DNA from 2 places in the Paenibacillus sp. E222 genome. Region 2 is predicted to be linked to the other one. Evidence: riboswitches for the same ligand, from Rfam matches in the RefSeq annotation. Region 2 holds a riboswitch; the other holds the start of a gene.
What was found. A riboswitch is a leader RNA that binds a small molecule or an ion and turns the genes downstream of it on or off. The one in region 2 is predicted to bind glycine.
Positions count from the first base shown of each region.

Region 1: linked by a shared signal. The riboswitch ahead of sdaAB (L-serine ammonia-lyase, iron-sulfur-dependent subunit beta) and the one ahead of gcvT (glycine cleavage system aminomethyltransferase GcvT) in region 2 are both predicted to bind glycine.

Region 1 is NZ_CP058552.1:673,302-689,619, forward strand. Features, by position in the region: gene HW560_RS02885 (PAS domain S-box protein) at 1-522, opposite strand, end outside; gene HW560_RS02890 (ABC transporter permease) at 799-1,533, opposite strand; gene HW560_RS02895 (ABC transporter permease) at 1,535-2,251, opposite strand; gene HW560_RS02900 (ABC transporter ATP-binding protein) at 2,248-3,162, opposite strand; gene HW560_RS02905 (HAMP domain-containing sensor histidine kinase) at 3,246-4,790, opposite strand; gene HW560_RS02910 (response regulator transcription factor) at 4,787-5,470, opposite strand; gene HW560_RS02915 (alpha-glycosidase) at 5,688-7,442, shown strand; gene sdaAA (L-serine ammonia-lyase, iron-sulfur-dependent, subunit alpha) at 7,627-8,571, opposite strand; gene sdaAB (L-serine ammonia-lyase, iron-sulfur-dependent subunit beta) at 8,561-9,250, opposite strand; glycine riboswitch at 9,508-9,631, opposite strand; gene HW560_RS02930 (MFS transporter) at 9,969-11,246, opposite strand; gene HW560_RS02935 (phosphotransferase enzyme family protein) at 11,339-12,475, opposite strand; gene pstB (phosphate ABC transporter ATP-binding protein PstB) at 12,664-13,419, opposite strand; gene pstA (phosphate ABC transporter permease PstA) at 13,432-14,319, opposite strand; gene pstC (phosphate ABC transporter permease subunit PstC) at 14,322-15,230, opposite strand; gene HW560_RS02955 (phosphate ABC transporter substrate-binding protein) at 15,370-16,293, opposite strand.
Region 2 is NZ_CP058552.1:2,849,022-2,865,339, forward strand. Features, by position in the region: gene gcvPB (aminomethyl-transferring glycine dehydrogenase subunit GcvPB) at 1-805, opposite strand, end outside; gene gcvPA (aminomethyl-transferring glycine dehydrogenase subunit GcvPA) at 898-2,253, opposite strand; gene gcvT (glycine cleavage system aminomethyltransferase GcvT) at 2,250-3,386, opposite strand; glycine riboswitch at 3,688-3,810, opposite strand; gene gcvH (glycine cleavage system protein GcvH) at 4,157-4,546, shown strand; gene HW560_RS12765 (PTS mannitol transporter subunit IIBC) at 5,115-6,581, shown strand; gene HW560_RS12770 (BglG family transcription antiterminator) at 6,581-8,686, shown strand; gene HW560_RS12775 (PTS mannitol transporter subunit IIA) at 8,683-9,117, shown strand; gene HW560_RS12780 (mannitol-1-phosphate 5-dehydrogenase) at 9,114-10,265, shown strand; gene HW560_RS12785 (cysteine-rich CWC family protein) at 10,318-10,566, opposite strand; gene HW560_RS12790 (endonuclease MutS2) at 10,659-12,671, opposite strand; gene HW560_RS12795 (helix-turn-helix domain-containing protein) at 13,246-15,582, shown strand; gene HW560_RS12800 (ABC transporter permease) at 15,866-16,318, shown strand, end outside.

The DNA.
Region 1 (16,318 bases), 2.2 Mb from region 2:
GAGCAACGGATAGACGGAAGGAGAAACATAGAGCAGCTTGCCGTCCATTGAACTCGTGGTAATCAGATCCTGAGCATGGTCCGCCAACATCTGATATTTCTCCTGCGTTTCATGCAATTTACGTTCCACTTCTACAATCTCAGTTACATCCCTGGCAATACCGTATATCCCTACAATCTCATCTTTCTCCGTTATGGGAACATAGGTAATCTCGGCCTGTTTCAGAGAACCGTCTCTATGATAAAACGTGATTGAATTACTGACTGAATGCCCAGCCAGTACCTCATTAATGTATTTTCCTCGTAACTCCTCGCTCTCTGGAGGACAGATCACATCTCGATTCAACCGACGGAGTTCTTCAAATGTATACCCTGAAATCCTCTCAATCGAGGGATTGGCATCAATATAGTTTCCATGGATGTCCATCACATATATGGCATCCGGGTGATTAAAAAACAATGATTGGTAAGAACTTCCCTCAGAAATAATGCGCTTCAGGGTTTCCGTTTTATTAATATCCAAGGCTTACCCCTCTTTTCTTAGCCTATATCTTCATCTAACAACCAAAAAATATAATTATCTGCGAAATGGGCCTACCCTCGAATAACCATGTAAGCCTTCCTAGAAACAGCTTTTTTTATTTTACCAGATTCCAGTTCAAATTTGCTTAAAATCTCTTCACCATAACCATGTAAAAACGACAAAAAAATCCCCTTTAAGCGACATAGTCCGTCAATAACCGAGGTCTATGTTTGCTTAAAAGGAATTTATTACACAACGAATTGTGAGATCCGGTAATTAAATTTCTTTTTTTCTAAAATATAAAACGCCAATCAAAATGAAGAGAATTGCACTGCCCCCGACAACCGCCAGCATGGTCCCAAGCGGAACATTGTACGCTCCGAATCCTCCACCTTCGATCGGTGTCATTAGAATCATCGGTTGCGCCCAAGGGTAATACGGGCCAAATGTAGCCGAGTTCACGATCAGAATGTTCGGTACGGTCAACGCAAAATTCAATGCCAGCGGTGCGGCAAAGCTGCTCCATATCAAGGAAACGAACATTTGGAGAGCAGCGAGCGGCACACAAGCAAACAGTCCCAGCAGCAGCTTACCTGTAAGGAACCCCCAAGGGATAGGACCGGTCATACCCTGGATCGTACCCGCCAGCAGGATGGACCCCAACAGCAGCAATTGTGTGCCTGCCAGAAGCAAAATCACGATGGTCAGTTTACCTGCATATACGCCTGTACGGGTAAGCGGCAGCACCAGCATTTGTTTCCAGCCTCCCCCCGCATGCTCGAAACGACAGACGAAAGAGGTGAATACACCAGTCAGAATGGGCAGCAATAACAAACCGTGAAGAAAGACCATTGAACCCATAAGTACACTCCATTGACCTGATGGTGTGGACAGCAGCCCGATAAGCAGTGCGATCAATGGACTAAGCAGAATCAGAAGCCAGACAGGTGATTTGCCCATTTTGAGCCGCTCAGAGGACAGGATTCGAAGATAAGTAGTTGCAAAATTCATCTCAGGCCACATCCTTCCGGCTAAAGTGCAGCATCCCCAGCAGCATGATCAAGAGACCCGAACCTACGCCCAAACCGACATACACGAATGGTGTTGGGCTGGCCCAAGCCATCTGTGCCCATGCAAGCGGAAAGTACGGTGAGATACTGAGTGCGAACATGCCCATTACCGCGAGGACAATGCCAAGCGTGACGGGAAGAGCCTGATTTTTGTTTACCATTGTCAGCCATAGCTCCAGCGATAACACCGGAAGCGCGCCAGCCAGTGGCAGTAAACCCAGCTTGATTGCATGTATCCAGGGAATCTCATCCGCGTTGAATCCAAGCACCAGACCCAGACCAATAATTCCCGCTGTTAATAACAAACAGGAGATGATGAGCAGCATACAAGAGAGCAGGAACTTGGCCAGGTATACCGCAGGTCTCGAGATCGGCATCGCCAGCAATTGCTTCCACGATCCCTGTTCATGTTCCACATTTGCGATCATTGAGCTGAGGATCGTCGCCCCCAGCATCAAGGCAAGTGGTACAAAAACAACCACATTATCCAGCAAACTCTCCCACAGATGGCCCCCATACTGTTCTTTCAGATAGTCCAAACGAAGCCCGAAATTCAAAGCTTGCATCGCTGTCAGTCCGATGGGGGCCAAGAAAACGAGGAACCAGATACCTTTGCCACGAATTTTGAGCCAATCGGACGATAACGCACGGCCCGTCATACCGTTGCCCCCTCACCGATGACTCGCATGAACAAGTCTTCCAGGGATTGACGGTGCTCTTCCACACGATAGACTGCGTGATCCTGCTCAACCAATCGGCGAACCAGCAATGCAATCGCGCTATTATCCATATACGGGAACGTGAGCGCGGCTCCTTCACGTTGACCGAATTGTCCCTGCTCTCTTGCCAGCTTCATCGCCTCTTCCGGCTCGGAAACCGTCAGTCGAATGGAACTGCCCGTCTGGCTATGCAGATTGGCAATCGTATCCTGAAGGACCATTTTCCCCTCACGGATAATGCCGACCCGGCTCGCCATCTGTTCCACTTCACTCAGCAAATGGCTGGACACCAGGACGGTAATGCCGTGCTCCAGCGGCATGCGTTTGATTAATTCCCTAATCTCCTGAATGCCCGCCGGATCAAGGCCGTTCGTCGGCTCGTCCAAAATTAGCAGCTCCGGCTCGCCCAGCAGGGCACTTGCAATCCCCAGACGCTGTTTCATTCCAAGCGAATAACCTTTTACGGAACGTTTGGCATCCCGGGTCAGATCCACAATGGAAAGAACTTCGGCAATCCTCGATTTGGGGACATTCAATATCCGACGCAAGGTTTCCAGATTCTCCACGGCGTTCAGGTGTCCATAGTATGAAGGATATTCAACCAATGACCCTACACGTCGCAGAATGTCCATGCGATCTTTGCGGATATCCTTGTCGAATACACGGATGACACCTTTGGTTGGCTTGATTAAGCCAAGAAGCATACGAATGGTTGTTGTTTTACCAGCGCCGTTGGGACCAAGGAAGCCGTAAATGTCTCCCTTTTTAATATGCAAATCAAGTTCACGGACCGCCGCACGGTCCCGGTATGTTTTCCATAAGTTAGCGGTTTGAATAATGTTATTACTCACTGTTTGATCACCTCGGATATCATCGTAACCTTCCAAGGTTAAAGCTGAAGTCGCCTGAAGTTTAAGTTTAGTTTAAAAAAAGGTTAGGCCCTTGGTTTCCCAGCTCCCTCGCCGCTATAGAGGCACACCCGCAGTCCGTTCTCGGAGCTGTCCACCCTCTTCCGCAGACCCATCTCACGAATCAGCAGATCCACGATAGATAACCCGAGACCTGTTCCCTTGGTATCCGAATCTTCCTGCAATCCTGGTCCCCTATCTTGAATGACAAGAGCTACCTCCCCATGGATCTGTTCTGTCGATATGCCAATATATCTCCCACTCGCTGCATGGCGGATGACATTCTGAAACAGGTTATCAAGAACACGACGCAATCCCTGCTCATCCACCTGCCAAGTCAATGGTTCTTCCGGCAGATCGATATCAATCTCAAACTGCTCTTTCTCCCACACAGGATACCATGCTGCTGCCGTTTCTCTGACGATTCGCAGGACGTCCTTCAGTTCCAGCTTCAATGTATATTTTCCGCTGGTGAGCAGGTTGTACGACAACATGTTATCGATCAGTCCGCTCAAGTCATCCATCTTGGCTTCCATACGACGCAATGAAGTATCCGCAGCCGTGCTTAGTGGTTCTTTGTGAAGAGAATGCATATGTCCACGAATAACAGTCAGCGGTGTGCGCAGATCATGCGACAGTCCCGCGACAAGACGTTTGCGAAGCTGCTCTTCCTCCCGCTCCCGGTGACGGCTGTCTGTCAACTGATGCACCATTTCATTGAACGATTCTTCCAGCTGCCCGATCTCGTCTGATCTGCGAATCTCAACAGGAAGTGGAATACCCTCCTTGCCCGGAGTGATCATCGCCGTCTGGAGCCGGATGAGCCGCTTGCGAATTCGCGCAAAGAACAGGATCGACATGATGATAAATAACAGGAAGATAATCATCATCAGTCCACCCAAATACAAGAGTTCCATAGGCCAGTTGTTCTGCGGCTTTTGCAAAAGATATCTTGGGACTTCAATCACCATAAAGCCTTGTCCCTTGTCTTCACTATCTCCCCCTACAAAAGAAACCACCGTTAGCGGATCACGATAGGAGGCTTCCTTCATAAATTCCAGGGAGGTGTTTGCATTCCATATCGAAGGAATCCGGGTCTCGGTTGTCTGATGATTCAACGTCCACTTCAATGTCGTCATTGTTGTTCCATCCACGGTGGATTCCGATACATCAACATCCTCTCCAGCGAGAATAAATGCTGTTTCACCTTTTTGATCCACACGGTACATCGAAGATTTGGGATATTTGCGGTGCAGCTGCTCCATACGTTGATTGATTTTTTCAGATGTCGCCCCATCCAGCTTCTCGGATTCCCGGGTCCACAGGTTACTGATTTTCGTGCTATCCCCATAAGGTGCCGTATTCTCTTTATTTGTATTGTTCACCACCACCACATAGATGATGGATGTAATGGGGAGAATGACCGGCACAAACAAAACCGCTGCCAAGATCAGAAGAATATATCGGGACATCAGGGTCCGTCCAAAACGCATTTTCCGTTTGCCTGGAAAGCTTCGTTTCACTCCTCTATCCCTATTGGATGAATCGCGCATCGTCGCCTTTTTGCTCATGGCTTCTTCACACGATACCCGACACCGCGAACGGTCTGAATGATAGTCGGGTTCGCCGGATCACGCTCCAGCTTCTCACGCAGATGCCGAATATGTACCATTAATGTCTTGTCTCCGTCGAGGTAAGATTCGTTCCAAACGGCTTCGTAGATCTGTTCCTTGGTTCGAATCATGCCCATATGCCTGAGCAGGTAGGCGAAGATATGAAACTGTTTACCTGATAAAATAATTTCTTCCCCCGTCTCCTCATTCACGATCCGGTGGTCCTTCTCGTAGATGGACAGGTGGTCCAGTTTCACCACGGTATCGGCGGAGATTGCCGTTCCTGCCTTTCGAAGCTGGACTTCAATCCGTGCGGCGAGTTCATCGGGATGGAATGGCTTGGTTACATAATCATCGGCAAAATCAAGCCCATGCAGCTTGTCGTCAATGGACGTTCTGGCCGAAAGCATGACAATGGGCACTTCTGGATGTTCCTTTTTGAGTCGCTGTCCTACCGTAAATCCATCCAGTCCCGGCAGCATGACATCCAGAATAACCAACGAACAGCCCCCGGCAGCTTCAGCCGCACCTTCACCACTTCCGAGCCACAGCACCTCATATCCACGCTCCTCCAAGTCGGCTCTGACCCAGGTGGCAATTTCCGTATCGTCTTCAATGTATAACAGTTTCGTTTTCATGCGTGTATTCGTTTCCTTTCTGCACCCTTTGGGTTAATTATATATTTGAAACATAATGAGATATCTTGTTTATATAAATTGTACAAATGTTGATTCCGCAATCATTGATGTCCTTTTATTTTAAATTATACCTTAATCATCCGCTTCGCATAATTCTGCATCGAATGCTTCGACTTGCTCACATAATACATGTGTATACGACGGGAGGAAATTCAACATGCTGCTGGAAGCCATCTATCATCAACCAAAACGGAACTGGGCCTATGCCTACGATAAGGATACCATTCGTCTGCGTCTGCGTGCCAAAAAGAATGATCTTACCGAGGTACATGCCCTGACTGGGGACAAATACGCCTGGGATCGCACCAAAGAGCTGGTTCCTTTAACCAAATATACATCCGACTCCATGTTCGACTATTATGAGGGGCAAGTAAAGCCTCCGTATCATCGACTGAAGTATTCCTTCCTGCTGAAAAGTGGCACAGAACAAATCTGGATGACCGAAACGGATTTCCAAGACCATGAACCCGACGACCCTGGTCACATGTTCCAGTTCCCATATATCCACCCTGGGGCTGTATTTACACCGCCTGCATGGGTTAAGGATGCAATTTTCTATCAGATCTTCCCTGAACGATTCGCAAATGGCAACCCCGACCTCAATCCGGAACATGTGGAACCGTGGGGAGGCAAGCCGACCCCGTTTAACTTCTTCGGCGGTGATCTCCAGGGCGTCATCGACCATCTGGATTACCTTGAAGAGTTGGGTATTAACGCCATTTATTTCACACCGATCTTCGAGGCAACGACCAATCACAAATACGATACCGAAGATTATCTGCGAGTAGATCGTCATTTTGGTGATGCAGATACGGTCAAACGGCTTGTTGAGCTGTGCCATGCACGCGGAATCCGGGTGCTGCTGGATGCGGTGTTTAATCATTCCGGGAAGACGTTCGCGCCGTTTGTTGATGTGCAGAAGAACGGGGAGAATTCCAAATACAAGGACTGGTTCCATGTGCATGAATTCCCGCTGGAGGTGAAGGATGGCATTCCTACGTATGAAACGTTTGGATTCGAAGCTCACATGCCGAAGCTGAACACGGAAAATCCGGAGGTGAAGGCGTATTTGCTGGAGGTGGCGGAATACTGGATTAAGGAAGTGGGTACCGACGGCTGGCGGCTGGATGTCGCGGATGAAGTGGATAATGCGTTCTGGCGCGACTTCCGCCGTGTAGTGAAGGCTGCGAATCCGGATGCCTATATCTTGGGTGAGGTATGGAATGAGTCCTCCTCCTGGCTGCAAGGTGATCAGTTCGATGCCTCGATGAACTATCCATTTACGGAAGCCGTAAATCGCTTTTTTGTAAAAGATGCCATGCATGCCGACCAATTCGCGAACTCGATCGGTCGACAACTGTCCCGCTATCCGCTGCAAGCCAGCGAAGTGGCATTCAACCTGCTGGACAGCCACGATACACCACGGCTGCTCACCTTATGTGAGGGCGACCAGCGGAAGATGAAACTGGCTGCGCTGTTCCAATTCACTTATATGGGTACTCCGTGCATCTATTACGGAGACGAGATTGGGCTGGACGGAGAGCATGATCCCGGTTGTCGGAAATGTATGGAGTGGGATGAGACGAAGCAGGACCGCGAGCTGTTCACCTTTTATCAAAAGCTGATTGCACTTCGTCATGCCCATCCTGCCCTGCGTGCAGAAGGCAGCATTCGATTCCTGCAGGCCCGTGAAGGCGGGAGCCAGCTTGTGATGGAACGACAGGATGATAATGAGCGTATTCTGATCCTGTTCAATCGTTCGGAAGAAACAGCGATCGTCGAGCTGGAGGCGGGCGCAGGGGAATGGACGGAGTTATTTGGCGAGAATTATCGCACAGCCAAGGAAGAAGGAATCCTGGTCGTTGAGTTGCCCGCATACGGATATGCTGTACTAAGTACAGATATCGCATAGCATCTTCATATTGTGGTGTCCTTGCCATTCCAACGCATTGAAAGCAACCCCGAATAAGCAAAAAAGCCGATACGCTTCTTCATCAGGAAGAATTCGTATCGGCTTTTATATTATGATGGGAACAGATCACCGTTCATGATCCAGGCTCCACGAGTTAAATTCAGTTCATGTTCGTTCATGGATGTTATGCCTTGGCTTCTGGTTTATTTTCAGCAGGGGACTCAGCTTCAGCCTCAGGCTCAGCACGCTTCGCCTTCGGTTTAGCAAGCTTCTCCATCATTTTCCGTCCTGTCGGTGTTTGGGCAAGCCCACCTTGGGCCGTTTCACGGTGCCTGCTCGGCATCGCACTGCCCACTTCCAGCATGACATCAATGACTTCGTCAGAAGGAATTGCACTTCGTACCCCGGCCAGCGCCATGTCGGCTGCAGCCAAAGCGGTTACGGCACCCAGTCCGTTACGGACGATGCACGGAATTTCCACGAGGCCTGCCACTGGATCGCAGATGAGGCCTAATGTATTTTTTAACGCGAGGCCAACCGCATGAACCACTTGCTCCGGCGTCCCTCCTCGCAGCTCCACCATGGCTCCAGCGGCCATACCGATGGCAGAACCCACTTCAGCCTGACAGCCACCCTCGGCACCGGAGATAAATGAATTGTTGGCAATGACATAACCAATCGCTCCCGCACAGAACAGACCGTTCACCAGATGCTCGTCACTCCAGCCAAAACGCTCTTGGGAGCTGATAAACACACCCGGAATGATGCCGCAAGAACCGGCTGTCGGTGTCGCTACGATCCGGCCCATGGAGGCATTCACTTCCGATACACAAAGGGCATACGCCATGGCCAGTGCAGAAGCATCTCCAGAACAAGTCTCACCTTTACGAATGTACTCAGCCATTTTTTTGCCGTCTCCGCCAGTCAAACCGCTGCGTGATGTCGTATCTTCTGTCAGCCCTTTGTGTACAGCTTCCTTCATCACCTGATAGTAATCCGACATCTGCCGTACAACATCCGCTTCCGGGATATTCGTCTCCTGAACCTGCTCTTCGATCATCAGCTCGGCAATGGTCTTGGATTCTGCTGTACAGATGGTATTCAGTTCATGTAGATGTTTAAACCGCATCAGGCTCGACCCCTCTCTTTAAATCAATCACGCGAATGTCCAGCATATGATCCAGTGACCGCAGACGGTTCAACATCTCAGGATTCGGCACACCATCCATCTCCATCGCTGTTAATGCTTCACCATCCCGGGCTTTCCGATCCACTTGCATGTACCCGATGTTCACCCCGGACGAACTGATGGTGGAGGTTACGGAAGCGAGCACCCCTGCTTTGTCCGAATGGCGCAGTACAAGTGTGGGAAACTCTCCGCTGATCTGTACACGAAAATCATTCAATGCATGCACCGATACACTACCTCCGCCAATGGAAGCACCAATTAGTGAGCATTGACGGTCTCCATGCCACAGTTCAATCTTGACCGTATTTGGATGAGGAGCAGGCAGGCCGCTTGTAAAAAACTCTACCTCCATCCCCGCTTCCTCTGCATATTGTTCTGCATCCGGTATACGTGGATCATCCGTCACATAATCAAGCAGGCCACCGATCAACGCAAGATCCGTACCATGCCCCTGATACGTATCGGCGAACGAGCCGTACAGCGTTAATCGGGCGCGTTCAGGCGTGCATCCCAGCCACTGACGAGCAATTCGCCCCAATCTTGCCGCTCCAGCCGTATGTGAACTTGATGGACCTGTCATGGACGGACCAATAATTGAAAAAACGTCTTTAAAACGCATCGCAAACCCTCCATTTATAATCGTCATTTTCATCCAGACGTACACCCATAATGTTCCTTTATTACTGAATGATGACATGAGAAAAGGACAGAAGAAGGCCCTAGGCCCTCTCTCTGTCCTCGATACCTGAGAGTTTCATGATAAGAAGCGCGGCGAATCGATGCATCCCTGTATTCACAGGTGATGTCACCCTGCACACCGTGCTGCTTGACCATATACCCCTTGGGTGGCGCAGTTTGCGCACTCTCCAGAGTTGCGTCCAACGATGGTACATTTACCTGAGAGATTAACCGCTGCGCCGGGTGCGCAGCAGCTTGCTCCTTCGGTGCCCGACAGCTGCCATTTTACTCGACATGCCCAGGTCTCTCCCGCTCGCTATCATTCGCTGTATGGAACCATTCTGATCTTGTACCAGAACGATAATTGAAGTTTTTAATACTTTCTCATTAAGATTAATCGACAGGAAGATCAGTGTCAACAAACTTAACGATTTCTTTGTGAATATTTGCTTTTTTCCATTTTATACACAAGATAAACTGATGAACTGTAAACTTTCATCACATGAATGTGTTAATGCGTTTCATCTAGAAAGCGTATACATTTTTCATTTTCTATTAGCCAATATCTGTGTTTAATACTATTTATGTTATGTTCCACTGAACGGTTCGGGTATTCAGGCAACCATTATTCTGTACTGGAATTGCCTTATTTCTGCCTGTTACCCCACCATCGCCTTGGACTTCGCCGGTTCATCGTAATACCTGCTTCGGGAAGGAAACATGCTCGTCACCCACAATCCCAACGCAGCTAACAGCATGACCCCAGATACAACTGTATATACCATACGAAGTGACAACTGCTCTGCTATTACCCCTGCAATCAAAATGGAAGCCACCTGCAGCACACTTAACACCAGTCCAAGTACACTGCTCATTCGCCCCATCATATCCACAGGGATATTATTTTGATAAAAGGTAACCAGGCCCGTATTCGCCAGTGCCGAACAGAGACCGAGCAGAATAAAAGCAACCGCCGCCAGCTCAAACGAGAATGAACGGGCGAACAGGAAATAACCCAGCGCAACCAGAAGTACACCGCCACCCATCATGTGACGGATCGGCAAATGTTTGGCGAACAGCCAAACCAGCATGGAGCCTGCCAAATAACCAATCCCGGTGATACTCATTAATGCTCCGTACTGCGATTCAGGCAGGTTCATCACCTGACGGATAAATACCACTTCCTGGGCATCCAGCGACATGCCGACGACCAGAATAATCTGGAACAGAGCATATATACCGACCACGTAGCCCGACTTCCGGCTAAAGCTCAGTACAGCTCTCCAATCCTGGGCTACCATCCGAGGGGTCAGTCTGCTGCCTGTCCCTATATTCTGTTCTCCAATGCCCAGTTTGGGAAGAAACATTAGAATCAATGCAGAAGCAGCAAAGGAAGCCGCATTGGCATAAATGGCTGCCGAAGGAGATAAATATATCAGCATCACTCCTGCAACTGCCGGACCGGTAATAAATGCCCCTGAGCTGATCAGAGCTTGTAGGGAATTAAAGCGCTTGCGCCGTTCAGCAGGCACCAGCCGGGTAATGTATACCTGAGAGGAAGGGTCAAATATGGAGGAGGACATGCTGATCAGAAACATCACTGCGTACATCATCCATAGACTGGACATCAGTGGGAGCATCGCCACCAACAATGCCCGTAGCATATCAGCACCAATCATCAACTGCCTCTGATCATAACGATCAATCAGGCTGCCTGACCAAAACTTAGTACACACCGAAGCAATCGGCGAGATAATCCATAACCCTGCGACTGCCGCTGGAGACTGTGTCATATCCAAAACCATCAGGTTAATTGCCACAATATATATGAAATCACCCAGATTGGATATGCCCACTCCACTAAGCAGCAATCCGGCATGCTTCCAGCCACCAGACTGCCCATTTGATGCAGCTCTCTTTGTACGGATTTCCTTCATAGCGCTACCCACCCACTTGAAATCATAAATTATAAATTATAAATCATAAATCATAAATTATAAATCATAAATCATAAATCATAAATCATAAATCATAAATCATAGAAAATACTCTCATTCTGCAGATATGGTCTGCAAAATTTGCTGCATATAAGATGCATTCGCTCTTTCATCCATTCGTACCTGGATTCATTCTCCATCTGGAATGCGAAATAGCCAAACGTAAAGATCAGCATGAATCCTTCCATTAACCGAATATCACGCTTCGTTAGTGGTCCTGTCTGCTCCGTATAACCCGATAGGAAGACATCCCGTTCCTCCGGATTGAAAATAAGAGCTGCACCACCGGCATCAAACAGATAGTAGCCATAACCGTATAAACAAAAATCAATCATGGATATGCCTTGATCCGTCACTAACAGATTGCCGCGAGTAATATCCCCGTGAATTATTCCCCATGTCTCAGCATTATACGGATACGTATCGAGTTGCCCGTTAATGTTCTCAAACGTCTCGCGAATCAGATCGAAATCTTCAGGAGTAAAGATGCCACGTCTAACGCCTTCCTCCAATTGCTCCAGCATGACCAGATTCTCTTTGATCGAGCCATAGGCTGGTCTTACTTCCTTTTGCTTCAAGGTAGGGCTGTCGCTATCGGTATACTCCCCTGAGATGGTCGTCTTATCAGCATGCTGTTCACGGTCATTCACCTGCTGTCCGCTTTCAGACTCCCATGAACCAGCCCCCGGCTTGGGAGTTTCCTTCGGTCGTCGTCCATATTGATGCAATATCTGCAACTGTACACCCAAATCATGAATCTGCGCTGTTGTCAGACGTTCTCCCTGCTTGATATCCCTGCCCTCAATCCATTCCAGAACAGTACAACAGATCTCTTCTCCTGTTTCGTCCAACCAGACGGTAACCCACTCATCCGATGTATTGCGAACGGGTGTCTGCACCCGCAATGGACTGGTAGCCCGTAATTCATGAAGTAGATTCATCTCTGCTTCAAGTGCAGGTCGTGTATGCTGAATGCCCGTCATGCTTGCAAAAGCGGCTTTATGTATTCGCAATAGATACTTCTGTCCGGTTGATTCATCAACCACCTGATACGTTAGATTTTCATTATGTCGGATAAAGGAAACCGAAGGCTTTTCTATGGAATAATGCGAGATAATTTCAGTTGCCATGGTGTCATGGGAAATCTTATGGGTAGTTATAATCCACATCTCCTTCTCTTATCAAATTAAAGGCAGTGTTTACAAATATCGTAGCATGATTGTTTTTACTTTGGCAAACTATTCCATATTTACGAAGATGTAAAAAAGCATAACTCCCGAACGACCTCGCCCGAGTGTTATGCTTCCTTGTATCTCTATAAAACTATCTCTATCTCATACTCCATCCAATATAACAGTTAACCGAAACGTCCCATAATATATTCCTGAGTCAGACGATTGTCCGGATTGGTGAAAATATGCTCCGTATCTCCGTGCTCAACCATGCTTCCCAGATAAAAATAAGCCGTATAATCCGAGATGCGTGCCGCTTGCTGCATATTATGGGTAACAATTACGATCCGAAGATCCTTCTTGAGCTCCGAGATCAACTCCTCCACTTTACCCGTAGATACCGGGTCAAGCGCAGATGCCGGCTCATCGAGCAGCAATATCTGTGGATCAACCGACAACGCGCGCGCGATACAAAGCCGCTGCTGTTGTCCACCCGAAAGGGCCAGGGCAGATTCATTCAGTCTGTCCTTCACTTCGTCCCAGAGCGCAGCGCGGCGCAAGCTTTTTTCCACAATTTCATCCAATGCCTTCTTGCTCTTGATACCGCGGTAGCGGGGGCCAAACGCGATATTATTGTAAATGGACTTGTGAAAAGGATTCGGCTTCTGCCACACCATGCCAATCTTCTGGCGAAGTTTGATTACATCTGTGCCTGGCTCATTCAGATCATTGCCATCCATCCAGATATGTCCCTCCGTGCGGGAACCGGCAATCTCGTCATTCATCCGGTTGAGCGACCGCAGGAACGTAGATTTACCACAGCCGGATGGTCCAATGAGTGCCGTTACACTGGCTTCGGGAAACGTCAGGCTGATCTGTTTAACGGCCTGAAAATGCCCATAATATATGCTTAACTGTTCCGTACCAAAAGGTATGGCCATGTTGGTTCCTCCTTATTTCGAAGCTGTCATGCGGCGGTAAACCACCCGACCGATCCAGCGTGCACTGAGATTGAACGCCAGTACGAGAAGTACAAGCACGGCTGAAGCGCCAGCTGCTATTTCTTTGGAATCCGGGCCAATGCCTTCACTGTTTACTTTCCAGATGTGCACGGCCAGCGTCTCTGCCGGACGCAATGGATTGATCGGAGACCTTGGACTTGTTGGATTCCAGTCCGTGAAGTCCAGCGGCGGACTACTCATACCTGCTGTGAACATCAGGGCTGCTGCTTCACCGAAGATCCGTCCTGATGCCAGGATCGTACCCGTGATTAAGCTTGGCAATGCCACAGGCAGCAGAATGGAGGTAATAATTTTCCATTTGGACAATCCGAGTGCAAGACCCGCTTCCTTCTGCTCTTTCGGAACGGCCCGGAACGCCTGCTCCGTTGTCCGCACCATGAGTGGAAGATTGAATATTGCCAAGGCCATAGCACCCGATAGAAGGGAGAATCCGAGACCAAATGTATTAACAATCAACAAGAGTCCGAACAAACCAATAACGATAGACGGGAACGAGGATAACACTTCGACAACCAGTCGAATAAAGCTTGTGATCCGGCCTGGCTTGGCGTACTCAGCCATATAAATACCGCCGCCCCATCCGAGCGGAATCGTAATAATCAGGGTCAGAACAAGCAGGAAGATCGAGTTGAATAATTGCGGTCCAATCCCGCCACCACCTTTGAGCAGCTGTGGTGCACTGGTCAGGAAGTGCCAGTTAATCTGCCCAATCCCACGTACCAGAATGAAGCCAAGCAAACCGAGCAAGAGAACAACAATGAACAGGGCCAGAACAACGATAATGGAAGTGGCAACTTTATCTACCGTTTTAGCCTTCATTTTCATACCCGGTTCCTCCTTTCAAGCAGGCGAACCAGAATGACGAAGACAAAGGTCATCACCAGCAGGACAAGCGCCATACTCCACAGTGCATTATTATGAACAGATCCCATCGTGGTGTTACCCATACTCAGGGTGATTACACTCGTTAATGTTGAAGCCGATTCGAGCAATGATGTCGGTACATGCGGGGCATTCCCGATGACCATCTGTACGGCCAGAGCTTCACCAAATGCGCGTGCCATGCCCAGTACAATCCCTGTCAGCAAAGCTGGAAGAACCGTCGGGATAATGACACGGTAGATCGTTTGCCAGCGAGTTGCCCCCAGCGCATAGGATGATTCACGCAGACCTTTCGGCAGTGCAGACAATGCATCTGCCATAATGCTAGTTACGGTAGGCAGAATCATAACAGACAGAACCAAACATCCGGCTGCAATCCCGACGCCGGCTCCGCCAAACATGCTGCGCAACAATGGAACGATCACACTGAGACCGATAAACCCGTACACAACGGAAGGGATACCGGACAGCAATTCAATCGCAGGTTGCAATATCTTTTTACCTTTACCTGGTACAATCTCGGTCATGAAGAGCGCTGCGCACAAGCTAAGCGGACTTGCAATCAGAGCTGCAAGCAATGTTGTTATGAATGAACCGGTAATGAACGGCAACGCTCCATAGGCAGCAGGTTCCCCCGTTGGGTTCCACGTTTTTCCGGATATAAATTCGCGCAAACTTACGCCATCCTGGAAAAAGGTCGACAAGCCTTTGGACGCTACAAAATAAACGATGGAAAACATGACAACGATCAGGAAAACGACACAAATCGACGTATAGATCCGTCCCGTCCACTCTTCCCAATAATGCTTCTCTCTCAAGGGCCGGCGCGGTTTCAACTTGTTGTTCATTACCGTTCCCCCTTCGGTCTGTTCCATAACAACCATCCTTCTATAGTAGAATTCATAAATATGGGATTATTCCAGAGCAAACCGCGCAAAGAGGCAGGACCTGGGTCCGCCTCTCTCGCTGTATGCGCAAGTTCAAAGATTATTGAGTCACAGTGCCTGCAGCGTCACGTTTTACTTTCATGCCGGATACTGGGATGTAACCAAGCTCCGTCACATCTTTCTGTTGAATTTCGTCACTCAAGATGTAGTCAAGGAATGCTTTTGTTGCTGCATCCGGGTCACCTTTAGTGTACATGTGCTCGTAAGCCCATACCGGATAAGTTCCTGCTTCTACGTTCTCAACTGTTGCTTCTACACCTTCGTATTTCAAAACTTGCAGGCTGTCATCCAGGTAGGACAGAGCCAGATAACCAATTGCGCCTGGCGTTTCAGCTACGAGCTTTTTAACTGTACCGGAGGAATCTTCCTGAATAGAACCTTGGATATCTTCAACTTTTGTTCCCAGTGCAAAGTTCTCGAATGTTGCACGAGTACCGGAGCTGCTAGGACGGTTTACGATAACGATAGCTTGATCTTTACCGCCAACATCTTTCCAGTTTGTGATTTTACCAGAGAAAATGTCGATCAGTTGTTGCTTCGTCAAATCTTGTACACCTGCATCTTTGTTGCTTACTGGAGCGATGGCTACAACAGCCACTTGGTGATCTTTCAATTCGCTTACTTTTGCTGCGTCATCGATTTTCTCTTCTGCAAATACGTCAGAGTTACCGATTGTAGCTTGTCCGTCGGATACTTGTGTCAAACCAGTACCACTACCGCCGCCTTGCACTTGTACTGTTACGTTCTTATATTCATCAACTGCCATAAATTTTTGTCCAGCTTGCTCTACCAGAGGTTGCAGTGCTGTTGAACCAACAGCCAGAATGTTACCGCTAAGTTCAGTAGCAGTTTCTCCTGTGGAATTATTGCTTCCCTCTGTACCAGCGTCATTTTTCGATCCGCATGCTGCGAGAACCAGTACGAACGTTAAGGTCATCAAAATGAACGGCAACTTTTTAAACATGTTTTGTTTTCCTCCCCCAATTTAG
Region 2 (16,318 bases):
CGCCAGGCCGAGTGATGCCCATAATGGCATTGGAGTTGGCTCCATCGTAGTACAGCAGGCCACCTGCCTGGTGCACAATGGAGGCAATCTCCTGAATGTCTTTTTCAAAAAGGCCGAGTGTGTTCGGGTTAGTCAGCATGAGCGCTGCGGTGTCCGAACCAACAGCTGCGCGAAGTGCGTCCAGATCCACCAGCCCGTCTGCGCGGGAAGGGATCGTTACCGTTTCGAAACCTGCTACGGTTGCACTTGCCGGGTTGGTCCCGTGAGAAGAGTCCGGTACGATAACTTTTGTACGCTGTTCACCACGGCCTTCGTGGTAGGCGCGGATCATCATGAGCCCGGTCCATTCGCCATGTGCACCAGCGGCAGGTTGCAGCGTAACGGCGTCCATACCGGTTAGTCCGGCAAGGTCATTTTGCAACGTGTAGAGCAGCTCAAGTGCACCTTGAATGCTGGATTCGTGCTGATAGGGGTGAATTTTGGCGAACCCGTTGTAACGGGCCACATCCTCATTAATCTTCGGATTATATTTCATCGTACAAGAACCCAGTGGATAGAATCCGTTATCTACCCCGAAATTACGACGAGACAGGGCAGTGTAGTGGCGAATGACGTCAACTTCAAAAACCTCAGGCAATGCTGCTGCTTCAGACCGGAGCAATTCCCGGGGAATCAGGGAATCCACAGCTTGACGGGGAACGTCGCATTCAGGCAAGGAATAAGCGACCCGACCCGGACTGCTGAGTTCGAAAATCAACGATTGCTCCGGTGCTGGAGAGGCAGTCTGATTAGTGACTGTTGTGATAGTTTCAGGTTGGCCCGAAGTGGAGATAGAGGTTACCGTTTCAGATTGTCCTTGTGCCGATGTTGTCGTTGTCTTTGTTGTCGTTTCCTGAGTCACAGCGATCCCTCCAATACACGTGCGAATTCATCGATCTCTTCCTTACTGCGTCGTTCCGTAACCGCAATCAGCATATGTCCGGCGAGCTCTGGATAATCACGTCCAAGTTCATACCCGCCAATGAAACCTGCATCGAGCAATTTCAGTTGCAGTGGTTCCACGTTTGTTCCTTGAGGCAGTTGGATCACAAACTCATTGAATGTAGGGGCGGTAAATGTAAGAGAGACGCCTGGAATTGCGGTAAGCGTGTTAAGGGCATAATGGCTCTTTTGCAAATTCAGATCAGCGACGTCGATCATGCCTTGTTTACCCATAATAGACATATAGACAGAGGCGCTCAGCGCGAGTAACGCCTGGTTGGAACAGATGTTGGACGTCGCCTTTTCCCGGCGGATATGCTGTTCCCGTGCTTGCAGCGTGAGTACAAAACCACGCTTGCCGTTGCGGTCCGTTGTCTGGCCTACAATTCGGCCAGGAATCCGACGCATATGAGCCTGGGATACGGCGAAGTATCCGCATGTTGGGCCGCCGAGTGAAGCGGCGATACCAAGGGGCTGTGCATCGCCAACAACGATGTCAGCACCCAGCTTGCCTGGGGCTTCCAGCAGACCCAGCGATAGCGGGTTGGCGCTGACCACGAGCAGGCTCTTGTGCGCATGCGCAAGGTCTGCGGCCTGTTTTACATTTTCCACGGCGCCGAAGAAGTTCGGGCTCTGGATCATGACGGCTGCGGTGTCATCGGAAACGGCGGCTTGCAGGGCATCCCAGTCTGTTACTCCATTTTGATATCCAATCTCAACAATCTCCAGATTGAGGCCGTGTGCGTAAGCTTGCAATACCTGACGGGACTCAGGGTGCACGGTACGTGACACAATCAGCTGTTTGCGGCGGGTTGCTGCTGCGGCCAGATTGCCTGCTTCCGCAAATGCAGTTGCACCATCGTACATGCTGGCATTGGCTACGGCCATGCCTGTTAACTCACAAATGTAAGATTGAAACTCGAAAATCGCCTGCAATTCTCCTTGGCTGATCTCGGGTTGATAGGGTGTATAGGCAGTGTAGAACTCGGAACGGGAGATGACATGATTAATGACAGAGGGAACGTGGTGATCGTAAATGCCTGCGCCCAGGAAGCTGGCGTGTGTCTCGAAGTTGGCATTGGCTCCCGCCTGCTTCGACATATGACGTGTCAGTGCATATTCATCCAGTTTGGAGGAAACGGGCAGTTCACCCTGATAGCGAATCTCCTGTGGAATGTCATGGAACAGATCCTCAATCGTTTCCACACCGATGGTTGCCAACATGGCACTCTGATCCTGCTCGGTCATGGGAATGTAGCGATGCTTGCTCATGCTTGATCAGCTCCTTGAGTAGGTGTCTTTGATTCACGTGTCCGTTTATGAAAAGGGGTCTTCACGACCTCGGCTTTTAGTTTCTTGCCACGAATCTCAATCTCCAGCGGGGTACCCAATGCAGCATATTTGCTGTCAATCAAGGCCAGCCCCAGATTACGTTTCAACGTAGGCGACTGGGTGCCTGTGGTCACTTCACCAATCTGCACGCCTTCGGCGTAAATGGGATAATGAGGGCGAGGGATGCCGCGCTCCAGTACTTCGATGCCGACCAGCTTGCGCGCAGGCCCATCATTTTTTTGCTGCAACAAGGCTTCATGTCCGATAAACGGGCCTGCATTTAGCTTCACAAACATGCCAACGCCAGCCTCCAGCGGTGAGATGGTTGCAGACAATTCCTGTCCATACAGAGGAAGCTTGGCTTCAAAGCGCAGCGTATCCCGAGCTCCTAGTCCAGTCGGAACGAGTCCGTGACCTTCTCCGGCTTGCATCAATCCGTTCCAGACCTCAGCGGCTTGTTCTGCAGGAACGTATAGCTCAAAGCCATCTTCACCCGTGTATCCGGTGCGGGATAACAGCAATGTAACGCCACATACCTTCGCATTTGCCACAAAGCGGAAAGGCTCAATCGATGACACATCGGTGTCTGTCACCGTTCTGAGAATATCCACTGCCAGCGGACCTTGCAGAGCAAGCAGCGCCGTTTGATCCGAATCATTGGTCATCGTTACGCCTGGCGTCATGTGCTGTTGCAGCCATGCCCAGTCCTTGTCGATGTTGGAGGCGTTAACGACCAGCATATAATGCTGTTCTTTCAGTTTATAGATCAGCAGATCATCGACCACGCCGCCATCCGGATAACACATTAACGTGTATTGGGCCTGACCGGGAACGAGTGTTGTTACATCATTGGTGGTCATGTGCTGTAAAAAAGCTTCCGCGTGTTCACCTTGGACGGTGAATTCGCCCATGTGGGATACATCAAATAATCCGGCACGTTCTCGCACCGCTTCATGCTCTTTCTGAATTCCACTGAATTGTACCGGGAGCTCCCAACCGCCAAAATCAATGCATCGTACGCCTTCATATTGCTGATAGAGTGGAAAGAGTGGGGTTCTAAGCAAATCGGACATCCAATCACCTCGTCATGGGCCGTCAACCGGCCGAGTGTATAACCGTGGATCAATGAATCTGGCATCACATTTTATTATAAAAGTAAGGCAAGGGCGCTATAGGCAGCGCCGCTCTATAACCTGTTTTCGTTTTTTTGGGAAAAAGGAAAAGGACAGGCCAAAGAACCGGCATGCCAGAAGCACGCTGTATTCTTAGGCTCTGTCCTTGGTACCTGAGAGTTACCCCGCCGCCTGATGCAGCAGGTTTCCCCTTGGGTGATCATAACGCCCGCACAGGGCGAATAGATGCTCTCCAGAGTTGCGTCCCGTAAAAGTCCTTTTGCCTGAGAGATTCACCTCCGCTTGTCGGTGGTTTACTCCTTCGGCGTTACCGCATGTACACCCTGATTCGGGTGTCAAGGGTAATCTCTCCCTTTACATTCATCCGCGGGTATTGCATAGACCAATTAAACACATTGACTACTCTCATTAAAGCCTGAATCGTCTATTGATGTCAAGAACGATATCATAGAAATGAATAAAAAACCGAATGATATTTTTATTTTATTTCTTAATGTTCGTCTATTTATAAAGATCGCGCTTACTTTTCTAATATTCACCATTATATGTAGGGAGGGCCCATTTGAGTTACAGGTATATAAGGAAGAAAATCAAATAAATTGTGAGGTATCTTGACATTTGAATCGAAAATATCATACGCTATGTTCTGGGAAAAAGGTTAAGGTCAAAGAAACGCATGCACTCATTAATGAAAAGCGAGGCGGATATCGATGAGCGAATTGAAAAGTGATTTCCTGTACAGTGAAGAGCACGAATGGGTGCAGACCGTTGGGGAGGATACCGTACGTATTGGCATTACCGAGTTCGCGCAGCATCAGCTGGGTGACATTGTGTTTGTAGAATTGCCTGACCTGGAATCGGATGTAAAAGCGGAAGACAGTATTGGAACGATTGAATCCGTCAAAACCGTTTCAGATTTGTTTTCTCCTGTCAGTGGAACGATTATTGCTGTGAATGATGCATTGCAGGATTCCCCGGAGCTGGTTAACAACTCTCCTTATGAGGAAGGCTGGATGATCGAGATTCGTGTTGAAGGCGACCTGACAGCAGCGCTATCCACATTGATGAATGCGGATGCGTATCGTAAACATACGGAATAATATGAAGGTATAATTCATTGGTTGGATCGAGAGCTATAGCTTGATGTAAAAGTCCGTTTAGCTTGAAAAAAATGAAATGATTGTTTATAGATCCGGATAGTGACACTGCTTATTCGGAGAATACTTGGGCGCAATGGCCTCACCTGAGACAGGGTGAGGTGATTGCGCTTTTTTGCCGTTGTTAAATGATGAATGGGATGGAATGTTTATCACTCTAATGTGTTCCAATATCATTTCTAAATTAAATAGAAATGGCTCGTTTAAATAGAATATATTTACCATTTTATTTGTCATTAAAATGGGCTAATTCGTGGGTATGATACATGAAAGGGAATAACAGGTTCCATTCCATATACAAGGTCAAACGTTAGAAAATCCTTTAAATTTAAATCTTGTCATCAACGTTCATGACGGAAGTAGGTTTTCATTTCGTTGTAGAAGATACCGTTTTCATTTACGATATGGTTGTAAATTAAGATTTATTGCAGATTTGTACCTTTGTTCGTCTGGATCATCGTTGTCAAAATTCAGTGGAATTAAGGTTTAATATGTTGAGGAGGTTTTCAGTATGAGTTCAGTGGACGCAAAGTCCGAGAAAAGCGGAGGAATACGGGTCGGCGTTCAGAAGTTTGGACGTTTCCTGAGTGGTATGGTTATGCCAAACATGGGTGCATTTATCGCCTGGGGTCTAATTACGGCATTGTTCATTCCAAAAGGATGGTTCCCTAACGCAGATTTTGCATTGCTGGTTGATCCAATGATCAAATATTTGCTGCCTTTGCTTATCGGTTACACAGGCGGTACCATGGTACACGGCCAACGTGGTGGTGTAGTCGGTGCAATTATGACCATCGGGGTTATTGTCGGCAGTGACATTCCAATGTTCCTTGGAGCCATGATAGCCGGACCATTGGGAGCCTGGGTCATTAAAAAATTTGACAAGGCTGTTGATGGCAAAATCAAATCAGGGTTTGAGATGCTGGTTAACAACTTCTCCGCTGGTATTATTGGTGGGATTTTGGCCCTTCTAGCCCTTAAAGGCATCGGGCCTTTTGTTGAAGCAATTAGCAAGGTGTTATCGGCCGGGGTAGAAGCTTTGATGAATGCTGGACTTCTCCCGCTGGTCAATTTGATCATTGAGCCAGGAAAAGTATTATTCCTGAACAATGCGATCAACCATGGGATTTTGACGCCAATTGGTACGGATCAAGCAAGAGAACTGGGTCAATCCGTATTATTCATGCTTGAATCCAATCCAGGACCTGGACTCGGCATTTTGCTGGCATACTGCTTCTTCGGTCGCGGATCAGCCAAATCTTCCGCTCCAGGTGCTGTAATCATCCATTTCTTTGGCGGGATTCACGAGATTTATTTCCCTTACATTCTGATGAGACCGATACTGATTCTGGCTGCAATGGCTGGTGGTGTAGCGGGTACATTGACCTTCATGCTGACTGGAGCTGGTTTGGTGTCAGCACCGTCACCGGGAAGCATCATTGCATACTCGTTGTTAACACCTAAGGGTGGATATCTTGGCATGTTTGCAGGGGTAGCCGTAGCTGCAATCATCTCGTTCCTCGTAGCATCCATACTGCTCAAAACAGGTAAACAGAAGGACGACGAAGATCTGGACAGTGCGTCCAACCGCATGAAGGATATGAAAAATCAGGGCAAAACAGGCAACCTCACTGTTGATAAAGACAATCGGGAAGCTGACCGTGCAGCCGATATTGCTTCTTCGGCAGTAAAAACGGATATCAATAAAATTGTATTCTCCTGTGATGCAGGGATGGGTTCGAGTGCCATGGGGGCCTCCATTCTGCGCAAGAAAATGAAGGCAGCCGGTGTGGATGTTGCTGTAACCAATACGGCGATCAGTGAGATTCCACAAGATGCCGACATCGTCATCACACAGAAAACATTGACTGACCGGGCCAAATCCGTGGCTCCAAATGCAGAGCATATTTCCATCGATAACTTCCTGAAGAGTCCTGAATATGAGGCACTGGTGGAGCGCCTCAAATCCGACTCCTGATGAGTAATATTACAAGGAGACAGCGTGAAATCGTGGAGTTCCTGCTGGAGCATCCGCATGAGGTAACTGCTGGCGATATAGCTGTTGCGGTCAAAGTAAGCACTCGTACCGTACATCGGGAGTTGCAGATGATTGAACAATGGCTTGAGCCCCTTGGTATGAGATTGGAAAAAAAATCGGGAACCGGGGTTCGAATTGATCCCGGTTCCGATGATTTGGCCGTATTGCGTCAACAACTTGAGCTTAACGAATATGTGGAGTTTACGCCCGAAGAGCGTAAACTCTTCATGCTTTGTATTTTGCTGGATGAAGCCGAGCCTGTGAAGCTGCTTGCGCTGGCCTCAGATCTGAAGGTAACCGTGTCGACGGCAAGCAATGATCTGGACGATCTGGAGCCGCGCATTCAGCTGGCTGGCTTGAAGTTGGTTCGCAGGCGTGGATACGGGGTCAAAATCAATGGAAGCGAGCTGGCTCATCGCATGGCTATTTCCGCGCTTGCTCTTGAATATCTGGATGAATCCGATTTGTTCGGTAGACAAGCGGAGCATGGAGTTTCCAAAGTAAACAGCAAGCTTCTGGAAATGATAGGGCATGAGGATGTACTTACGGTCGAAAATGCATTATGGCAGCCGGATATTGAGTGGTTGGAAAATATACCGGAGCGTCAATACATGAAGCTGCTGATCCAATTGTCTGTAGCGGTTGTGCGGATTCGCAAAGGCTTTGGCATAGGTCGGGGTACTCAACAGGACAAAAAAGACGTTGGAATGCCTCTACATGGTGAGCAGAAGGTGCCGGAATATTTAGCTTCCAGACTGTGCGGTGTTCTATCTGCCCAACTTGGGCTGGAGTTTGTGAGCGAGGAGCAGGCTTATTTTCACAGGCTGCTGATTGAAATCGCGCAATCGATTCATTCCTCGCGTCTGCTGCCCGTAGACGATCTGGTCTTACTTGACATGGTTCGTTCCCTCACAGATCGGATGCAGCAGAAAACTCATTATTCGTTCCATGAGGATCGTATGCTCCGTGAAGGTCTGATTGCCCATATGGAGCCGGTGCTGGAACGAATGGATGGGCGGCAGCTCATCCGTAATCCGCTGCTTCAACAGATCCGCAAGGATTATGAATCACTGTTTGAGGATGTAAAGTTAGCGGTGCGAGAGGCTTGGCCCCATACGGATGTGCCGGACGAGGAGATCGGATTTTTGGTGATGCACTTCGGTGCTTCCATTGAACGGCTGCGTGTGCTGAAACGTGAGATCAGAGCAGTCGTCGTCTGTACGAGTGGGATCGGATCTTCACGGATGTTATCGAGCCGTCTGTCCAAGGAAATTCCCGAGATTCGGATTGTGGACAGTGTGTCCTGGTATGAAGCCGCACGTATACCGAAGACGGAATATGATCTGGTTCTCTCTACTGTGGATCTGCCGATGGATAAACATCAATACTACAAGGTGAGTCCACTGCTGACGGCAGAAGAAAGTGAACGTTTAAGGCACTTCATCAGGACAACGACGCTTCAGCGGGAACATAGCCCCCCACCTGAAGCTGAGTTAAGGACAATAGGACGAATTGCCGATCCAGTTGGACTGGAAGCAACCCTGATTGAAATCGTACAGATTATCGGCAAGTTTCAGGTGTTCCCGTTGGATAATCAGGAGATCGGATTTTTTGACACGGCCTACGCGATGTGCAGTGTTTTACATCAATCCGGTGTGTTAAATAATCCAGAAGAGATTGCCAGGCTGCTGGAGGAGCGTGAAGCGATTGGAAGCCAGAAAATTCCTGGGACTTCCCTCGCTTTGTTTCATACACGCAGTGATGGCATTCACAGTCCATCCATTACACTGTTCCAACTGACAGAGCCGCTTCTACGCACGACGGAAGACCCGACAGGTGTCAGCCATGTGCTCTTGATGCTAGGACCCAGACAGTTATCGAAGGAAAGCTTGGAGGTACTGAGTGAGATCAGTGCACTATTGTTGCAGGAAGAAATGATCACTTTACTTGAAAAAGGCAACCGGGATGATCTTATTCATTACTTGTCCCAAGAACTTGCGGGATTTTACCGCAGCAAAACCGAAATTGGAGGTATTCAAACATGAGTGTGTTAACTAAAGATAAAGTCATCATGAATGCAACGGCTCAGGACAAATACGAAGCGATTCGTATGGCAGGTCAAATTTTGAAAGATGCGGGACATATCACCGCTGAATACATTGACAAAATGCTGGAGCGTGAAGAGATTGTCTCCACGTATGTCGGCAACGGACTTGCAATTCCACATGGCACGAAGGAATCCAAATCATTCATTTTGTCCACAGGTATATCGGTGATTCAGTTCCCGCAAGGTGTTGATTTTGGGGAAGAGAAAGCGTATATGGTCATTGGTATCGCTGCTCAAGGTGGAGAACATATGGAGATCCTGACCAGCATCGCAGTCATCTGTGCCGAGGAAGAGAACATGGAAGCTTTGCGTCATGCTCAAACCGCTGAAGAAGTCATCACTATTTTGGAAAGCGAAATGGAACTATGAAGGCCCTTCACTTTGGAGCAGGTAATATTGGACGTGGCTTTATCGGGTTGATTCTGTCCCGTGCAGGCTACAATGTCGTTTTCTCGGACGTTAACCAGGAGCTGGTTAAGGCTCTAGAGCAGCGTGGAGAGTATACGGTTGAACTGGCTAACGAGGCCAAGGATCTGGAGACAGTTACCGGTGTGAGTGCAATCGATGGAACCAATCTGGATACTGTTGCTCAGAACGTTGCAGAAGCTGAACTGATCACAACCGCTGTGGGTGTGAACATTCTGAAACATATTGCTCCGGGTATTGCAAAAGGACTTACATCCAGACTGGGAACAGGTGATGTCTTCCAGCCCCTTCACATTATTGCCTGTGAAAATGCAATTGGAGCCAGCACGCAGCTGAAAGAACATGTATATGGTCTACTTGATGAGCGTACTCGCCAGCTTGCGGATCAGTACGTGTATTTCCCGGACTCTGCCGTGGATCGGATTGTGCCGATTCAGCATCATGAAGATCCATTGCATGTACAGGTAGAGCCTTTCTATGAATGGGTTGTTGACCGTTCACAAATGGCCCCTGCATTCAAACCGGTTGAGGGTGTAATGTATGTGGATGATCTGGAGCCTTATATCGAACGGAAGCTGTTTACCGTAAACACCGGACACTGTATTGCTGCCTATATTGGATATGTGAACGGGTATGATACGATTCAGAAGGCTATTGCCGATGAAAAAGTCAAATCCATCGTATATGGTGCCTTGCAGGAAACCGGAGCTGTTTTGGTGAAGCGTTTTGGATTCAATGCCGACGATCATCAGTTGTACATTGCCAAAATATTGGAACGGTTCGTTAACCCGCATCTGACGGACGAAGTAACTCGTGTAGGACGTTCGCCGCTGCGGAAACTGTCCCCGAATGATCGTCTGGTTCGCCCGGCTCTCCAGGCTTACGAGTATGGAACGGAGACAACACATTTGGCAATGGGTATGGCGGCTGCTTGCAAGTTTGACATTTCCGAAGACCCAGAAGCAGTGGAACTCCAGACTACGATCCAGCAAAAAGGGATTGAAGCAGCACTCAGCCAGTATACGTCCATGGATGAGAGTCATCCTGTACTGAAGCAGGCTGTAGCGCATTATCAACAAATGCAGAAGTAACGGTCTGTATTTCAATACAAAATCATATCGATAGAAGAAGAGCCTCACAGGGTTAACTGTGGGGCTCTTTATTTTGCTCTTTCTTCTTTTTATACGTATCCAGACATGCCTCGCAGATGCAGGACTTCCTGCGCTGTTCTGCCGGAATGGGGTCAAATACCCCTTCTGGGAACACAGCCCGGTTACACCAGCATTCTGAATGAGGACGACCAGCGGCATAGGAGCAACCATTGGCCTCACCGCATAAAGGACATACAAGAACTTCTGGAGTGACTTTCTTTGTATCCTGCTCAACAGACATACGAGTCTTCCTTCCCCGATAAATTTCTAACCACGAACGATCGACAGGTTTATTCAAGTATAGCAACTCAATCCATTATATCAATCCTGTGGTTATTCTTCAGGGGGCAATTCAATCTTCAATCCTTCCACATGCTTGCGACTCATCAGTTTGCGTTTTTTGCGGTTCTCTTTGGTCTCCAGCACGATGTCGAGGTCATAGTCGTCGCCCGGATAAAGTTCCTGTGCAGAAATATGCAAAGTCAGGCGTTTCTTGTGAATTTTGACTTTACGTCCACGCAGCATGACTCCGATATTTCCGCGACTGTCCTCCACATCACAGACGATGCCTGACTGGTTCAGATAAGCTGCATAGACGCGATCCCCTTTTCGGAATGCTTTAACAGGGGCGGTGGGTTCTAATGTTTCAGGCCGATCAGCAAATTTCTTTTTTGTTCCAGTCTGTACGGGCGGACTGACAGGTTTCATCATGTTCCTTGTTTCATTCAATCGTTCTTGTTCAACCGTGCTGTTTGTTTGTGATGACGTTGAACTTACATTAGGCACGGATGGAGAGGAGATGGAAGAGACACTTTGCGGGACACCCTGATCTGAGATGAGCTTGGATCGCTCAATAATGCGCTGTGGCATACCCAATTTCAGTGCAATGGAGTAGGCATAGCTGTCCCCGGCTTCTCCGATCCGCAATCGATAAAGAGGTTGAAGAGAGACCGTATCGAATTCCATTCTTGCATTCTCAAATCCAGGCGTGGCTGCAGCAAAATGTTTGATTTCCCCAAAATGGGTTGTAGCGATAACGGTAGCTCCACGGCTGTGCAGCTCCTCCAGCATGGCGATCGAGAGTCCCACTCCCTCACCGGGATCGGTACCGGAGGCCATCTCGTCAATAAGCACAAGCGTCGATGAATCGGCTTGCTCCAGGATGCCAATCATGTTGCGAATATGTGCAGAAAAGGTACTAAGTGCTTGCTCCAGGCTCTGTCCATCACCGATATCCACAGCAATTTCATGATACACGGCCATCTCGCCATCTTCAGCGACAGGCACAAGCAGACCGGATTGCATCATCAATGTCAGCAGACCCAATGTTTTGAGTGCAACCGTTTTGCCACCCGTATTCGGCCCTGTAATGATTAGTGAGGAATACGTCTGACCAATTGCAAAATCAAGCGGAACCATGGATGCGCCCATAAACGGATGGCGGGCATGATGAAGCCGAACCCGTCCATTGGCATTGACACGTACAGTCCGTCCGTCCATGGTCGCCGCATATTTCGCTTTGGCGAACAGGAAATCCAGAATTCCTACCGTTTCCGTGTTTAGTGAGATTTCTCGATTATAAGACTCTGCAAGAGAGGTTAAGTCACCGAGTATTTTCATCTCCTCCCGTGATTCCTCGGCTTGCAGTGAAGCCAGCTCCATTTGCAGACCTACTAATTCAGCAGGTTCAATATATACGGTTTGGCCACTTCCCGATTCATCCAGCACACTGCCTTTAACGTGTTTGCGGAATTCTTTCTTAATGGGCAGCACTGTTCTTCCACCACGCTGACTAATCACATTTTCCTGCATGATGGAGCGGTGTTTGCTTATTAGCGAATCCAGCTTGCGCTTCATTCGTTCCTCGTTCACCGTCATTTTTTTACGAATACGTATCAGCTCCTTGCTCGCCTGATCCTGAATGCGTCCACTATGGATACAGCGTTCAATCTCGCTCAGCAGGGATTCCATCCATATCATGGATGAAGCGTAGCGACTTACTGTGGGTGCCACTTCGGATTTGCCTTCCATGTATTTCATCAGCTGTGCACAGCTGCGCAGAAACTGGGCAAGATGGCTGAAATCACGTTCCGTAAATAAATAACCGGTACCTAGCAGATCCATAATGGTCTCCATGCCATCCAGTGATGGAATGGGCACACTGGCGCCGTTACGAATCAAAGCAGCCGCTTCAGCGGTCTCTTCCAGACGCATTTGAATCAGAGGAGCGTCCACCATTGGCTTCATGTCTCTTGCGTAACGTTTGCCTAAATAGGATAGGGCACAGGCGGCAACGTTTTTTTGAATTTGGAGATAACCCAGACTGGTTAACGTTTTTTCATTCATGCTTGATCTCTCCTTGGATATAAAATGGAATTTCGGTTAAAGCGATGGAACATATTCCTGGAAAACGCAAAAAGGGCGGAGAATGAACAAACGTCATTCTCCGCCCTTAACGTACGGGAAAGTAGGGCCCGTTATAGGTCTATACAAAAAAATCCACGCTGAACACAGCGCGGAAATAGACCCGGACAAGTACAATCCCGGAGGCGATTTATGATATCCGCTGTTCTTAACTAAGTACAGGGTAATGGCGCATCATGAAACACACGTATGCCACAAGGCACAAGTGAATCGAAGGCCAAACTCCTGAATATGAAACTTGTTAGTTAAGAACGCTCACCGACATCAAAATCTCTCCTTTGATTGAGGAATATGCATTCAATATAAACTGGAAATTGCCTTGAAGTCAACCTTCAAGAATAAATAGTGGACTTGAATAACAATGGGTTTTAAAATAACAATAGTAAATTAATCCAATGAAAGCGATATTATACATACGTTTTGCATTCGATCGGGAAGTGATTTCGAAATCGTTCTCGTTCAAATCACGCAAAATGCACAAAGGAGGATGCTCTATTTGCCTAAATACCTGCTGCGTTTGCTCTGTTTTACGATGATTCTCGGAGCCCTTCCGGTCATTGTTATTGGTTCAGTCTCCTATTCGATTGCTTCACGTGACATTGAGCAGAAGGTGCGGGAGAGTAATTTGCAGATTCTGCATCAGACCCAAATGCGGGTAGAACAAGTATTGCGCAGCCTGCAATTATCGTCCATCCAATATGTGAATTCTCCCTTGGTATTACAAGCGATGAAAAAACCGCTGGACAGCAGCGAATTTCAGGAAATTCGTGATCTGACTTCCGGATTTAATAATCTGCAATCGGTTACAAATATCGATCAGGCCTACCTTGTGAATCTGGATGAAGACTGGGTTGTTTCGATGCGATCCTTTGGAAAATTGGATGATTTCAGTATTCGGGACCGGATAGGCTCTTATTTGAAATATACAAACAGCCTGTTCTGGGTAACGCAAAATGTGAGTTCAACCAAAGAAAGTGTGTCGGGATCGGCGGAAGTTGGTGAAGCGACACCAGAACACTCGCCTACCCTTATTTCATCCGACAACGTGGTCAGCATGGTATTCAAGATTCCGATGATACCAACGAATGTGAAACCCAAGGGATTTCTGGTTATAGACATAGCCGATACAGAGCTAAGTACATTTCTAAGCCGAAATCCGAATTCAGGGGATATGTACGTCCTTGATCGGGAGCAGAAATATTTTCTCAACGATACAGAACAAGATGGGAAATACGACACGCTGAATCAGGAAATCCACGAAAAGGTACAAACGACGGGACAGTCGGAGGGTTTCTTCAGCGCAGAGGTGGAAGGAAGCCAGGTGGCGGTTAGCTACAGGCAGTCCCCACTTAATGGCTGGTTGTATGTATCTGTTGTATCGCTGAGTCAGATAACCGCCCAGTCGCAGAAAATTGCATTGGTTACAGGTGTGGCTACGCTGGTCATGTTATGTTTAACGGGACTAGTAGCCTTTTATGGCAGTCGCAAGATGTACTCTCCCATTTCCAGACTTCTGCAGTTTACGAAAGGACTGGATTCTCCTATGGCTCCGTCGGGACGCCGCCAGGATGAATTTATATACATTGAAGAGCAATTATCGACCTTGTTCAGCTCGGAGAAAACGATGCGTGAGCAGATGAAGGGCCAACATGTTCATTTGCAGGAATTTTTTATGACCAAACTGCTTACAGGCAAAATATCGGAAGATGACTTCAGATATCAGGGTCAGTTATACGATTTTCCAACCTCATGGTCTAGACTTGGGGTACTTACACTTCAGATTGATACTCTTGAAGGGACAAGATATGAAGAGCAGGACCGGGATCTGCTGCTGTTCGCGTTAAACAATATGGTCGGTGAGCTGCTGCCCTCTGAGATTCGTTTCGCACCTGTCATGATTGATGACGCCCAGGTTACGGTATTGGCATCCGTGTTGGATGATGAAGTACAACTAAAAGAGTGGATGCACACTCAAGCGGAATTGATTCGTGAGCGGGTCGTGACCTATCTGAATCTGCCTGTAAGTATCGGTATTAGTCGCTCCTATTCTGCAATAGGTGATTCACCAAGGGCTTACCAGGAGAGTCGTGAGGCGCTGCAAGGCAGGGTAAGTCTGGGCAGCCGTATTATTTTGCATTATGAGGATATTCAGCCGCGCGGTCAGACGGAGGCAGCGTTATATACACAGCTCAGGATGATTGAAGACCAGTTGGCTTCTGCACTCAAGCAAGGGGACGAGGAGAAAACCGATGTGTACTTTAAGCAATACCTCGGTCTGCTCGCAGACAAGAAGCTGCACTTCAGCGAATACCCCGTTATCATGGTTCAGCTGTTGTCCCATGTGTATCAGCTTGTTCAGGAGCAGGGTGGGAATGTTGCGGAAGTGTTGGGCGAAAAGGCCTCTATGGCTCGACTGCTGAAGTTGTCCACATTGGATGAAATGACGAACTGGTTCCGCAAATGTTTATTTCAACCCGTCATTCGATTCTGGCGCGAACAGGAAGAGTCTCAATATTTGAATATTGCCCGGCGCATGATTCGGCTGATCGAAGAGCGATATGATCGCGAATTGTCGCTGGAAGCTTGCGCAGAAGAACTGAATTTTCATCCGGTTTATTTGAGCCGTGTGTTCAAGAAGGAGGCTGGTGTCAACTTTACGGAATACCTTGCCGAATACCGGATGGAAAAAGCCAAAACCTGGCTGCAGACGACCAATCTGAAAATATCGGAAATTGCCGAGAAACTCAATTACACCAACCCTACCGCTTTTATCCGTACATTTCGTAAAATTACGGGAACCACCCCCGGAAAATACCGGGAGCAGCAGCGATAAAAGAAACCTGCTCTGCCTGCCATGGCAGGCAGGTTTTTCTTTGTTTCAGGGTCAGCCTTTATTCTGCGTTTGCAGCAGAGTTAAGACAGGAATATCGGAGGTTAAAAGTGGTTCATTCAGGGGAGCAGCCCAGAATTACAAATGCCTTAAACCCTTGCTGCATAAGGGAAAACAAGAAGCTAAAACGAGACGATAGCCAGTTACCCGTTTATCCTCCACAATGAAGACATGAATTCAGGAAGTGATATTTTGTAATCGTTTCCAATGTGGGGAGGAAGACACTATGAAAGCCGAAACGGCGGCTCGGACACGACCCGCTACCCGCAGTGACAAAAACCTGCTGTGGAGGGACATCATCAAAAACCGGTGGCTCTATATTATGTTGATACCGGGCGTGCTTTACTTTGTTATTTTCAAATACATACCCATGTACGGCATTACGATGGCTTTTCAGGATTACACGCCTTACAAGGGCATTCTGGGCAGCGACTGGGTAGGGTTCAAGCACTTCCAGCGTTTCTTCGGGGAACCGCAGTTCTGGACTTTATTCCGGAATACGTTTTTGTTAGCGATTTATAATATGGTGTTCTTCTTCCCGCTGCCAATTGTATTGGCACTCATGATGAATGAAGTTCGCCGTGAAAGGTTCAAACGCTTTGTTCAGACGCTGGTATATGTTCCGCACTTTGTTTCCTGGGTTGTTGTGGTTGGTGTGTTCTACATGCTCTTCACAACC